Regions from separate parts of the Kytococcus sp. Marseille-QA3725 genome, predicted to be linked through region 2. Evidence: riboswitches for the same ligand, from Rfam matches in the RefSeq annotation. Region 2 holds a riboswitch; the other holds the start of a gene.
The links. A riboswitch is a leader RNA that binds a small molecule or an ion and turns the genes downstream of it on or off. The one in region 2 is predicted to bind thiamine pyrophosphate.
Positions count from the first base shown of each region.

Region 1 (4,982 bases), on a different contig from region 2:
GCAGGGTGACCTCAGTACGGGAGGCCAGGGCGACCGCGAGCGAGAGCGCGGCCCGCTGGCCGGTGGAGAGCTTGTCGGGCCGCCGGTTCAGGGGCACACCGAAGCGCTCGGTGATGCGCGTGAAGGTCGGCTCGTGCCACCCGGGGCGCAGCATGCGCACCATGGAGAGCGAGGGACCGGACTTCTCGCCACCCATGAGAGGGCTGAGGGCGTCGGCGTAGAGCACGTCACGGGTGCGCGTCGCGTCCTCCCAGACCGGGGCGTCGTCGACGAGGACCTGCCCGGACTCCGGGCGGCGGAGCCCGGCCACGAGGCGCAGCAGCGAGGACTTGCCCGCCCCATTGCGCCCGATCAGACCGGTGATCACGCCGGGACGGAAGGTGACGTCCACGCCGTCAAGCACGGTGTTCCCACCGGGGCGCTGGGTGACGCCACGCAGGTCGACCTGCCAGCCGGCGCTCACGGCTTGTCCCCCAGCCGGTCCGCGATGCGCGCGACGAGCGCCTCGGCGTCGATGCCGAGTGTCCGCGCCTCAGCCAGGGCCGGGTCGAACACCTCGCCCCAGAAGGCCTCGCGGCGGGTGGCCAGCACCCGGTCGCGGGCGCCGGCGGTGACGAACATGCCCACCCCGCGGCGCTTCTCCAGCACACCCTCGTCCACCAGCAGGGACAGCGCCTTGCCGGCCGTCGCGGGGTTGATGCGGTGGGTCGTTGCGTATTGCGTGGTCGACATCACCTGGTCCCCTTCCCCCAACTCGCCCGCGGCCACATCACGGCGGATGCGCTCGGCGATCTGCAGGTAGATGGGCGTGCGGTCGTCGAACGACTCCACCGCACACCTCCTTGGTTAGTTACTTGAGTAATGAACCATGGAACGGGGGTGGCGTCAATCCGGGGCTCTGGATGGGACACGCTGAATCGGCCGGGATCGGCGGCCGGCACGGGAGGTTCGACCCAGGAGGCGACAGCGCCTGGCGCCCTGGCGGATCACGAGATCGGCAGCAGGCCGCGCACGACGAGTTCCCCACGGCCCTCCCCCGTGAGCCACACCGAGCGCGCGCCCACCCACCAGTCGGGGTACGCGACGGGGTCCGCCCACCGGGCACAGACCTCGTCGGGATCGCGGGCCTCGTGCCAGACCGAGCGGAAGACGAACGGGCGCCGGCTCACCCGGCCGAGCCCGTGGCCGGGCAGGACCACGCGCCCCTCACCACATCGTGTGGAAGTGGTGCACCGGCCCGGCCCCGTGCCCGACCTGCAGCTCGTCCGCGTGGCGGAGCGCCTCGGTGAGCCAGGCCTTGGCGTCGGTCACGGCCTCGAGCCACCCGTCGCGCTGCGGGTACAGCGCCGCGATCGCCGAGGAGAGCGTGCACCCGGTGCCGTGGGTGTTCCCCGTGTGCACCCGCGGCGCGTCGAGGGTGTGCACCTGCCCCTCGTCGACCCAGACGTCCACCACCGGGTCGCCGGGCAGGTGACCGCCCTTGAGCAGCACCCGCGTCCCGAGGCGGCACTGCAGCTCGACGGCCTGCCGCACCTGCTCGTCCACGTCCCGCGCCCCGTCGACCCCCAGCATCACGGCAGCCTCGGGCCCGTTCGGCGTCACCACGTCCACGTGCGGCGCCAGGGCGCACACCGCTTCGACGGCGGAGGCGTCCAGCAGCCGCGAACCGGCCGTGGAGACCATCACCGGGTCCAGCACCACCGGGCACCGGAGCACCTCACGCACCAGCCCGGCGACCGCCTCGGCCACCTCCACCGTGCCGAGCATGCCGATCTTCACCGCATCGAGCCGCACGTCGTCGACCAGCGTGGTCACCTGCTGGCGCACGAACTCCGGAGGCACCGCGTGGATGCCGGTGACCCCCTGCGTGGACTGCGCCGTCAGCGCCGTCATGGCCGCGCACCCGTAGGCACCCAGGGCGCTGAAGGTCTTGAGGTCGGCCTGGATGCCGGCGCCGCCCGAGGGATCCGACCCGGCGACGGACAGCACGGTCGGCGCGCTCACCGCCACGCCTCCCGGAAGGCGCTGGTGGCCACGCGCACGTCCGGGGCCGTGCAGAGGGCCCGCACGACGGCGATGCCCTCGGCGCCGGTGTCCCGCAGCTCGGCGAGGCTGTCCAGCGAGATCCCGCCGATGGCGACGCCCGGGTGGCGACTCGCGGCGCGCATCGCCCGCGCGCCCTCGGGCCCGATGGCCGGGGCGTGCGCCGCCTTGGTGGGCGTGGGCCAGACCGGCCCGATGCCGATGTAGTCCAGCGTGCCCTCGGGGAGCTCGTTGGCGGCCCGCACCTCCTCGACCGAGTGGGTGGACAGCCCGATGAGCGCGTTCGGCCCCAGCTCGCGCCGTGCCATGACCGGCGGCATGTCCTCTTGCCCGATGTGGACGCCGTCGGCGCCGACGCGGTGCACCAGGTGCACGCGGTCGTCCAGCAGCAGTGGCACGCCGGTGCCGGCCAGGGCCTCGCGCACCTCCAGCCCGAGGTGCACGAAGGCCTCGTCGTCCAGCTCCTTGTCACGCAGCTGCACGCAGGTGACGCCGCCGGCCACCGCCTCGCGCACCACCGCCGGCACGCCACGCTCACCGCAGCGGGCCGTGTCGGTGACGAGGTACAGGGTCAGGTCGAGCGCGGGGCGTTCGGTTCCCGCGGCGGTCTCAGAGGGAGACATCGTCAGCCACCTCCTGGGGCGTCAGGTTCCAGATCTCGTCGAGCAGGGCGGCCGCGAAGGTGCCCGGTCCGCGGGAGGCGCCGGCGGCACGCTCGGCGGCCAGGCCGTAGGCGGCCGTCGCGGTCGCGGCGGCACGCAGCGGGTCATCGGTGCAGGCGGTGCATGCGGCCACCAGGGCACCGAGGGCACAGCCGGCGCCCGTGACGCGGGTCAGCATCTCGTCACCGTGGGGCAGCCGCAGCAGCCGGGCGGGGTCGACCAGGTGGTCCACCGCCCCGCTGACCGCGACGGCGCCGCCGGTCCGCCCGGCCAGCTCCTGCGCGGCCGGGACCGCGTCCTCCGGGCGAGCGGTGCTGTCCGCACCCCGGCCACCGGTCCCCCCGGCCAGGCCGATGACCTCCGAGGCGTTGCTCCGGATGACGGTCGGCCCCTGCTCCAGCAGACGCTGTGCCACACCACTGCGCCAGGGCAGCCCACCGGCGCCGATGGGGTCCAGCACCCACGGCGTGCCGGCCTCCCGGGCGCCGCGCACGGCCTGCTGGATGCCCAGCACCGACTCCTCGGTGGGGGTGCCCAGGTTCACCAGCAGGGCGTCGGCCACTCCGGCGAAGTGCCGTGCCTCGCGGGGCGTGTCCACCATCGCCGGGGAGGCCCCCGCGGCCAGAAGCACGTTGGCGCTCAGGGTCATGGCCACCCGGTTGGTCGCGCACTGCACCAGCGGTGAACGGGTGCGCACGTCCTCCCAGGTGGTGGCCAGCTCGTCGGCAGTCGGCGCGGGCCGGCCGTCAACCTCCGCCCCACTGGGTGCCGTCGGCGCGCTCCGCGGGTCCGCGGGGCCGGGTGGGTTCTGCACGATGACGTCCCTCCGCTCGTGTCAACGAGATCAGGTTCCACGGGTGTGATCTCAGCCCGGACAGGGCACCCCGCGTCGGCGCCCACCGTAGGTCATCCCGACAGCCGCCACGACGACACTGTGGCCACTGCCGCGAAGGGACAGTGGCCACAGCGAGGAGACGGACCTCGGCTGTTTCAGGCCTCGCGACGCGTCCTGGCCACCCGCAGCGTGGCAGCCCCCGCGAGCATCAGGCCGGTGCCGACGGCACCGAGCTCCACGCGGCGGTCAGCCGGCATGCGGCCCGTGTCGACGATGGGTCCGCCCTCGGGCGCCGTGATGACGAGTGCATCGCCGACGGCGCGCTCCCCTTCCTCGTCGGACGGCTCGTTGGCCACCTTGCCGTCCACCACCATCGTGGTCGAACCGCCACCGTCCAGATTCACCGCACTCTGGAGCCCCAGGGACCGGGCAACTGCAGCCGCCTCCGGGATGGAGGCACCCAGCTCATCGGGCTGGCGCCCGTCGATGGTGATGAGATGCAGACGCCCTTCGGAGTCCTCACCGGCGAGTGTGCGCGGGTTGCGCTGGAGCACCCAGCCGTACTGGAACGAGGGATTGCCGGCGTGCACGAAGCCGTCCTGCGCCAGGGTCACGTGCACCCGCCCGTCACGGACCAGCTCCGGCCCGCCCGAGAGCGCCATGGCACCGTCACGCGCCATGCCGGGCGCGCCCAGCAGGCCGGTGCTCACAGGCAGCCGGTCCCCCACGGACACCCCGGCCAGCTCGCCCACCCGATCACCGGTGGCCTGGACGACGTACTGACCGGGCCGGGGCGTGGCTCCCCGGCCGTCCCTCACCGCGAGCACCTCACCGGATGCGGCATCGAGGACCACCTCGCGCCCCGCTCCGCGAGGCGTGGAACCGCCCCACTGCTCGGTGAAGACGACGAGCTCGTCCTCGTCGGTGCAGGTCGTGTCGTGCACCGGCAGATCGGTCGGCCGGTCTCCGTGGCCGCCGCAGTTCCGCACCGTGCCCGGCACCCGGTTGACCCCGTCGAGCAACAGCGGCTGACCGGCCACGGTCGCCGTACCGCCCCACCGGGGACGCTCCACGGAGACCTCGCTGGCATCGGCATCGAAGGAGATCGACGGGCGCTCCCCCACCGGCTCGCTGAGCACCTCGCCGTCGTACTGGCCGACACCAGCCGGGTCGCCCTCGGCTCCGTGGGCCCGGTCGAACACGAAGTACCCACCGTTCACGGCCGCCGTGGCCCCCGCGGCCAGCTCGGAGGTCTTCTCACGACGCTGCAGGTCGGCTCCGAAGGTGGCCTCCAGGTCACCGGTGAAGGTACGGGGGTCGATGGTGAGGACACGCACCGTCCAGTGGCCCCTCGTGGCCGTCCCGCCGTCCCACCCCGCGTTCCACACACGCCCCTCGTGACCGGTCGCCTCGACCTCGGCGAGCGCCGACTCGGCCTGCGC
Region 1 is NZ_JBUCLA010000002.1:665,967-670,948, reverse strand. It holds gene ACY8FT_RS11300 (ATP-binding cassette domain-containing protein) at 1-463, opposite strand, end outside; gene ACY8FT_RS11295 (GntR family transcriptional regulator) at 460-831, opposite strand; gene ACY8FT_RS11290 (SRPBCC family protein) at 987-1,199, opposite strand; gene thiD (bifunctional hydroxymethylpyrimidine kinase/phosphomethylpyrimidine kinase) at 1,207-2,004, opposite strand; gene thiE (thiamine phosphate synthase) at 2,001-2,666, opposite strand; gene thiM (hydroxyethylthiazole kinase) at 2,653-3,519, opposite strand; TPP riboswitch at 3,510-3,602, opposite strand; gene ACY8FT_RS11270 (phosphodiester glycosidase family protein) at 3,696-4,982, opposite strand, start outside.
Region 1: another riboswitch for thiamine pyrophosphate. It lies ahead of thiM (hydroxyethylthiazole kinase); the one in region 2 lies ahead of thiO (glycine oxidase ThiO).

Region 2 (4,982 bases):
TGAGATGGCGAGGTCCACCAGTCGGTGCGAGCCGGCGTAGGGGAGGGCCGGCTTGGCCCGCTCGCGGGTCAGCACGTCCATACGGGAACCGCGGCCGCCGGCCTGGACGACGGCGAGCACGTGGGGGGCATCGGGCGGAGGGAGTCGGGTCATGGTTCTCCTGCTCTGCGGTCGCACGGGCGCGCCCAGTCTGCCTCAGCCGGAGGCGTCGGGCACCTCCGCGGACCAGGCCCGCCAGCCGCCGGCCAGGTGGTCGACCCGGCCACCACGGGTGCTCACGGCGTCACGGGCCAGGCCGGACCGTGCACCGCTGGCGCAGTAGAGGACCGCGTCCTGGACCAGCTCGTCGTGGTCGCCGCGCAGCACCTCCTCCCAGGGCAGGCACAGGGCACCCGGCAGGGTGCCGGTCGTGCGCTCCTGCGGCTCGCGCAGGTCCACCAGGGTCGGTGCCGTGCCGGCGGCCAGCGCCTCCTGCAGGGCCGCCGGGGAGCAGCCTCGTGCCGGTCCGGGTGCGGCGGCCCGCTCGTCCTCGTCGGTGGACCCGTGCGCCCCGGTCGGTCCACCGGCCTCGGGGGTCGGCTCGCGTGGATCCTCCCGCGGGAGCCGGTAGGTGGTGAACCTCATGCTCCAGGCGTCGACCACCAGCAGCCGGCCGAGCAGCGGCTCCCCGCCGCCCACGAGCAGCTTGACGGCCTCGGTGGCCATCACCGAGGCCGTGAGCGCGCAGACCGGTCCGAGGACGCCTCCCCGGGAGCACGACGGTGCCCCGCGGACGGTGTCCGCCGGTGGGTAGAGGTCCCGGTAGCGCCAGCCGGCCCGGGCGTCGAAGGTGCTCGCCTGGCCGCTGGTCCCGCTGACGGCACCCCACACGTGGGGGATGCCGACCCGGGCGCAGGCGGCATCCACGGCGTCGCGCGTGGCGAAGGAGTCCGAGCCGTCGAGCACCAGGTCGTGCCCGGCCACCAGGTCCGGGCCGTTCTGCTCGGTCAGGCGGGCGGCGACGGTGCTCACCCGGACGCCGGGGTCCAGTCGCGCCAGGGCGTCGGCGGCGCTTTCGACCTTCGGCCGGCCGACGTCGCCCTGTCCGTGCAGCACCTGCCGGTGGAGGTTGGAGAGCTCCACGGTGTCGTCGTCCACGACGGTCAGGTGGCCCACGCCGGCGGCCGCGAGGTAGAGCAGGGCGGGCGAGCCCAGGCCGCCGGCGCCGAGGACCAGCACCCGGCCGGCGGCCAGGCGCGCCTGACCGCTCGCGCCGACCTCCGGCAGGGCCAGCTGGCGGACGTGGCGCCGGCTGGCCGCGGCGTCGAGCCCGGGGGAGGGCACGGTGCTCATGTGCCCTGCCCGAACTCGGCCAGGCCCTCGGGGGTGCTGGAGGCCAGGGCCCGCTCGCGGCGCGGGATGCGCCCGGCGCGGCGCGCCCACCAGCCGGCCCGCACGCCCTCGCGCAGTGCCGCGGCCATGGTGACCGGGTCGTGGGCCCGGTGCACCGCGGTGGCCAGCAGCACGGCGTCGCAACCGAGCTCCATCGCCAGGGCCGCGTCGCTCGCGGTGCCGATGCCGGCGTCCAGGACGACCGGCACCTTCGCCCGCGAGCAGATGAGGGCGATGTTGTGCGGGTTGAGCACGCCGAGCCCCGACCCGATGGGGGAGCCGCCGGGCATCACCGCCGCGCAGCCGAGGTCCTCCAGGTGCCGGGCGAGCGCGGGGTCGTCCGAGGTGTAGGCCCAGACGGTGAAGCCGTCGGCCACCAGCTGCTCGGCGGCGTCGGCGAGCTCCAGCGGGTCGGGCAGCAGCGTCTCGGGATCGGTGACCACCTCGAGCTTCACCCAGTCGGTGCCGAGCGCCTCACGCCCCAGCCGGGCGGTGAGGACGGCCTCGTGCGCCGTCTGGCAGCCGGCGGTGTTGGGCAGCACACGCAGTCCGAGGTCGCGGACCACCTGCAGCAGCGAGGGTCCGGCCGCGAGATCGGCCCGGCGCAGGGCGACGGTGGTCAGCTCGGTGCCGCTGGCCCGCAGCGCGTCGGCGAGCACGGCGTGGTTCGCCGCGCCGCCGGTGCCGGCGACCAGGCGCGAGGAGAGACGCGTCCCGGCGACCTCCCAGCCGGGGTCCTCGAGCGGCCCGTTCATCCGCCGGCCACCGGGGTCAGCAGCTCCACGCGCTCGCCCTGCTGCAGCACGCGCCCGGCCCAGCGGGGGGCGGGGACGACCTCCTCGTCCACGGCCACCGCGACGCCGGCGTGACCCGGCCCGACCGCCTCGGAGACGAGCTGCTCGAGGGTGGTGCCCGGTGCCAGGTGTCGCTCGTCACCGTTGAAGCGGATGGTGGTGTCGCCCGTCGGCGGGTCCTGGTGGGTGGTCATGGTGCCTCCTGGTCGTTCTCGGGGACGGTGGACGTGGGGGTGGGTTCCTGTCGCAGCCGCTCGGCGACGTCGGCGGCGGCCTGGTGGCACAGGACGATGCCGTGGCGCCCGTGGCCGGTGACGAGGAGCAGCCGGGTGCCGGAGGCCAGGCGGTGGTCGGCCACGGCGGGCAGGGCGTGGTGGCCGGTGGGGCGCCAGCCGGCGAGCGACTCCGCCAGGTGCATCTCGCGGACTGCGGGGTAGAGCTCGGCGGCGTCGGCGAGCAGGTCGAGCACCTCGCCGGCCGGGACGCGCTCGTCGAAGCCGCGCTCGACCGTGGTGGCGCCGATGACCAGTTCGCCGTCGGTGCGGGGCACGAGGTACACCTCCCGGTCCTGCACCCGGCCCCGCAGCACGTGTCGTGGCACGGGGGCCGTCGCGCTGCCGTACAGGCGCAGCACGGTGCCGGCGACCGGCCGCGTCCCGGTGGTGGGGACGGTGGGTGGGAGCACCCCGTCGGTGCGGGCGCCGGCGCACACCACCACGGTGCCGGCCGCGATCCGCTCACCGGAGCCGAGCTCGACCACACCGTCCGGGGCCACCCGTGCACGGTCGCTGAGGACCTCCACGCCGCGGCGGCGGCAGGCGGCGTGCAGCGCGGCCACCAGACGGCGGGGGTCCACCTGGCGGTCGTCCGGCACGGCCAGGCCCCCGGTCACCCGGCGGCTCAGACCCGGCTCCCGGCGGCGCAGCCCGCGACGGTCCAGCGGCTCGGGTGCCAGCCCCGCCCGCCGGGCGGCCTGCGCGAGGTGCTCGGTGCGGGCCAGGTCGTCGGCGCCCAGGGCCACGTGGAGGGTGCCGGCGGTCCGCAGGTCCAGGTCGATGCCGCTCTCGGCCTCCAGCGCCGCGGCCTCCTGCGGCCAGGCCTGCAGGGCACGGGCGCAGGCGGTGTGCACCTCCGGCTCAGTGCTGCGGAACTCGCTGGTGGGGGCCAGCATCCCTGCCGCGCGGTGACCGGCTCGCTCCCGGGGGCCCACGTCGACGAGGACCACCTGCCGGGTGCCGTCGGCCAGCCTCCGGGCCGTCGCGGCGCCGATCGGCCCGCCGCCGATGACGACGACGCGGTCGGGCTCCACCCGGGGTGCCGGGGCTTCTGCGGACACAGGACCTCCCTCCGCCGGTGCGAGCCGGATCAGGTTCGACGGTCGGCGGTGCTCCGCCCTCTCAGCCCGGCCTCAGGGCTCCCGTGGTTCGCGAGCACTCTAGTGCGGGCGCAGCGAGACCAGGACCTCGGCGTGCTCGGTGTTGGGGAACATGTCGAACAACCCGGCGGTCTCCGGTCGCCAGTGCGGCATGGCGAAGAGGTCCCGTGCGAGGGTCCGCGGGTTGCACGAGGAGTAGACGAGGGTGTCCAGGCCGCCCTCGGCGCCGGCACGGTCGAGCAGGGCGGGCAGCCGGTCGCCCAGTCCGCGGCGGGGCGGGTTGACCACCACGGTGCGGGGGCCGTCCGGCGTGCCGATGCCGGCGGCGCGGACCACGGCATCCGGGTCGGCCGCGTCGGCCCGGACGAAGCACGCCGGGAGCCCCTGGTCCAGGGCGGCCCGGGAGGCCGAGTCGACGCCGTCGGCCGAGATCTCGACCCCCACCGCCTCGAGTCCCGCGTGGGCGGCGTGCAGGGCGAACCCGCCGACGCCGCAGTAGAGGTCGGCCACCGACCGCGCACCGGCGGCCACCAGCAGCTCGGTGACCCGGGCGTAGAGCCGGCGGGCGACCTCGGGGTTCGTCTGGAAGAAGGCGTCCGGGCCCAGCAGCAGCGTCACCGGACCCATCGGCATCGGCAGCCGGGTCTGCTCGGTGAGCGGGATCTCGCGGTCCCCGGCGAGGGTCGCCTCGTGGGTGGGGTGGAGGTTGACGCTCACCACCTGCAGCGCCGGCAGGTCGTCCAGCAGCGCCGGCAGGTGCTCGCGCACGCGGCCCAGTGGCCCCTCGGAGCGCAGCACGATGCGCAGCATGAGCTCACCGGTGGGGGAGCGGGTGACGACCAGGTGCTTCAGCTCGCCCCGGCGGCGGTCCACCCGGTAGGGCGGCAGCGCCGCCCGGGTGACGAAGCGCGCGAGCCGGTCGAGCACCGGGCGCAGGTCCTCGGGGTACAGGCCGCACCCGCGCAGGTCCACGCCCTGGTCGTCCGCGTCGAGGATGCCGAGGGTCGGCGCACCGGCGGTCCCGCCGACAACGAGCTTGGCCCGGGCGCGGAAGCCCTCCGGCGGGCTCGCGACCGGGGCCTCCCAGGCGGCGCCCGGCACGACCTCGGCGAGCAGCTCCCGCACCGTGCGGTCCTTCGCGGCCAGCTGGGCGGGGTAGGGGGTGCCCATGAGGGTGCACGAGGCGCACCGGCCGGCGGCGTGGTACCCGCAGCGGACCGGTGGCTCGAGGAGCGGCAGGTGGTGCGTCATCGGCTCACCCGTACACCCGGGCGAAGGCGCTCAGCACCCGGTGGGCCGTGGACACGTCGGTGGTGCGGGCCATCTCCACCAGCGCCTGCGACTGCGAGGGCTCGAAGTAGCCCAGGTGCGCGTAGGCGGCGACCCGCGTGGCCAGTCCCCGGGCGTCGAGCTCGGGGTGGAACTGGGTGGCGCGCACGTGC
Region 2 is NZ_JBUCLA010000001.1:703,836-708,817, forward strand. It holds gene ACY8FT_RS03180 (sugar phosphate nucleotidyltransferase) at 1-153, opposite strand, end outside; gene ACY8FT_RS03185 (ThiF family adenylyltransferase) at 196-1,332, opposite strand; gene ACY8FT_RS03190 (thiazole synthase) at 1,329-2,126, opposite strand; gene thiS (sulfur carrier protein ThiS) at 2,123-2,359, opposite strand; gene thiO (glycine oxidase ThiO) at 2,356-3,501, opposite strand; TPP riboswitch at 3,491-3,596, opposite strand; gene ACY8FT_RS03205 (methyltransferase domain-containing protein) at 3,601-4,791, opposite strand; gene ACY8FT_RS03210 (glutamine amidotransferase) at 4,796-4,982, opposite strand, start outside.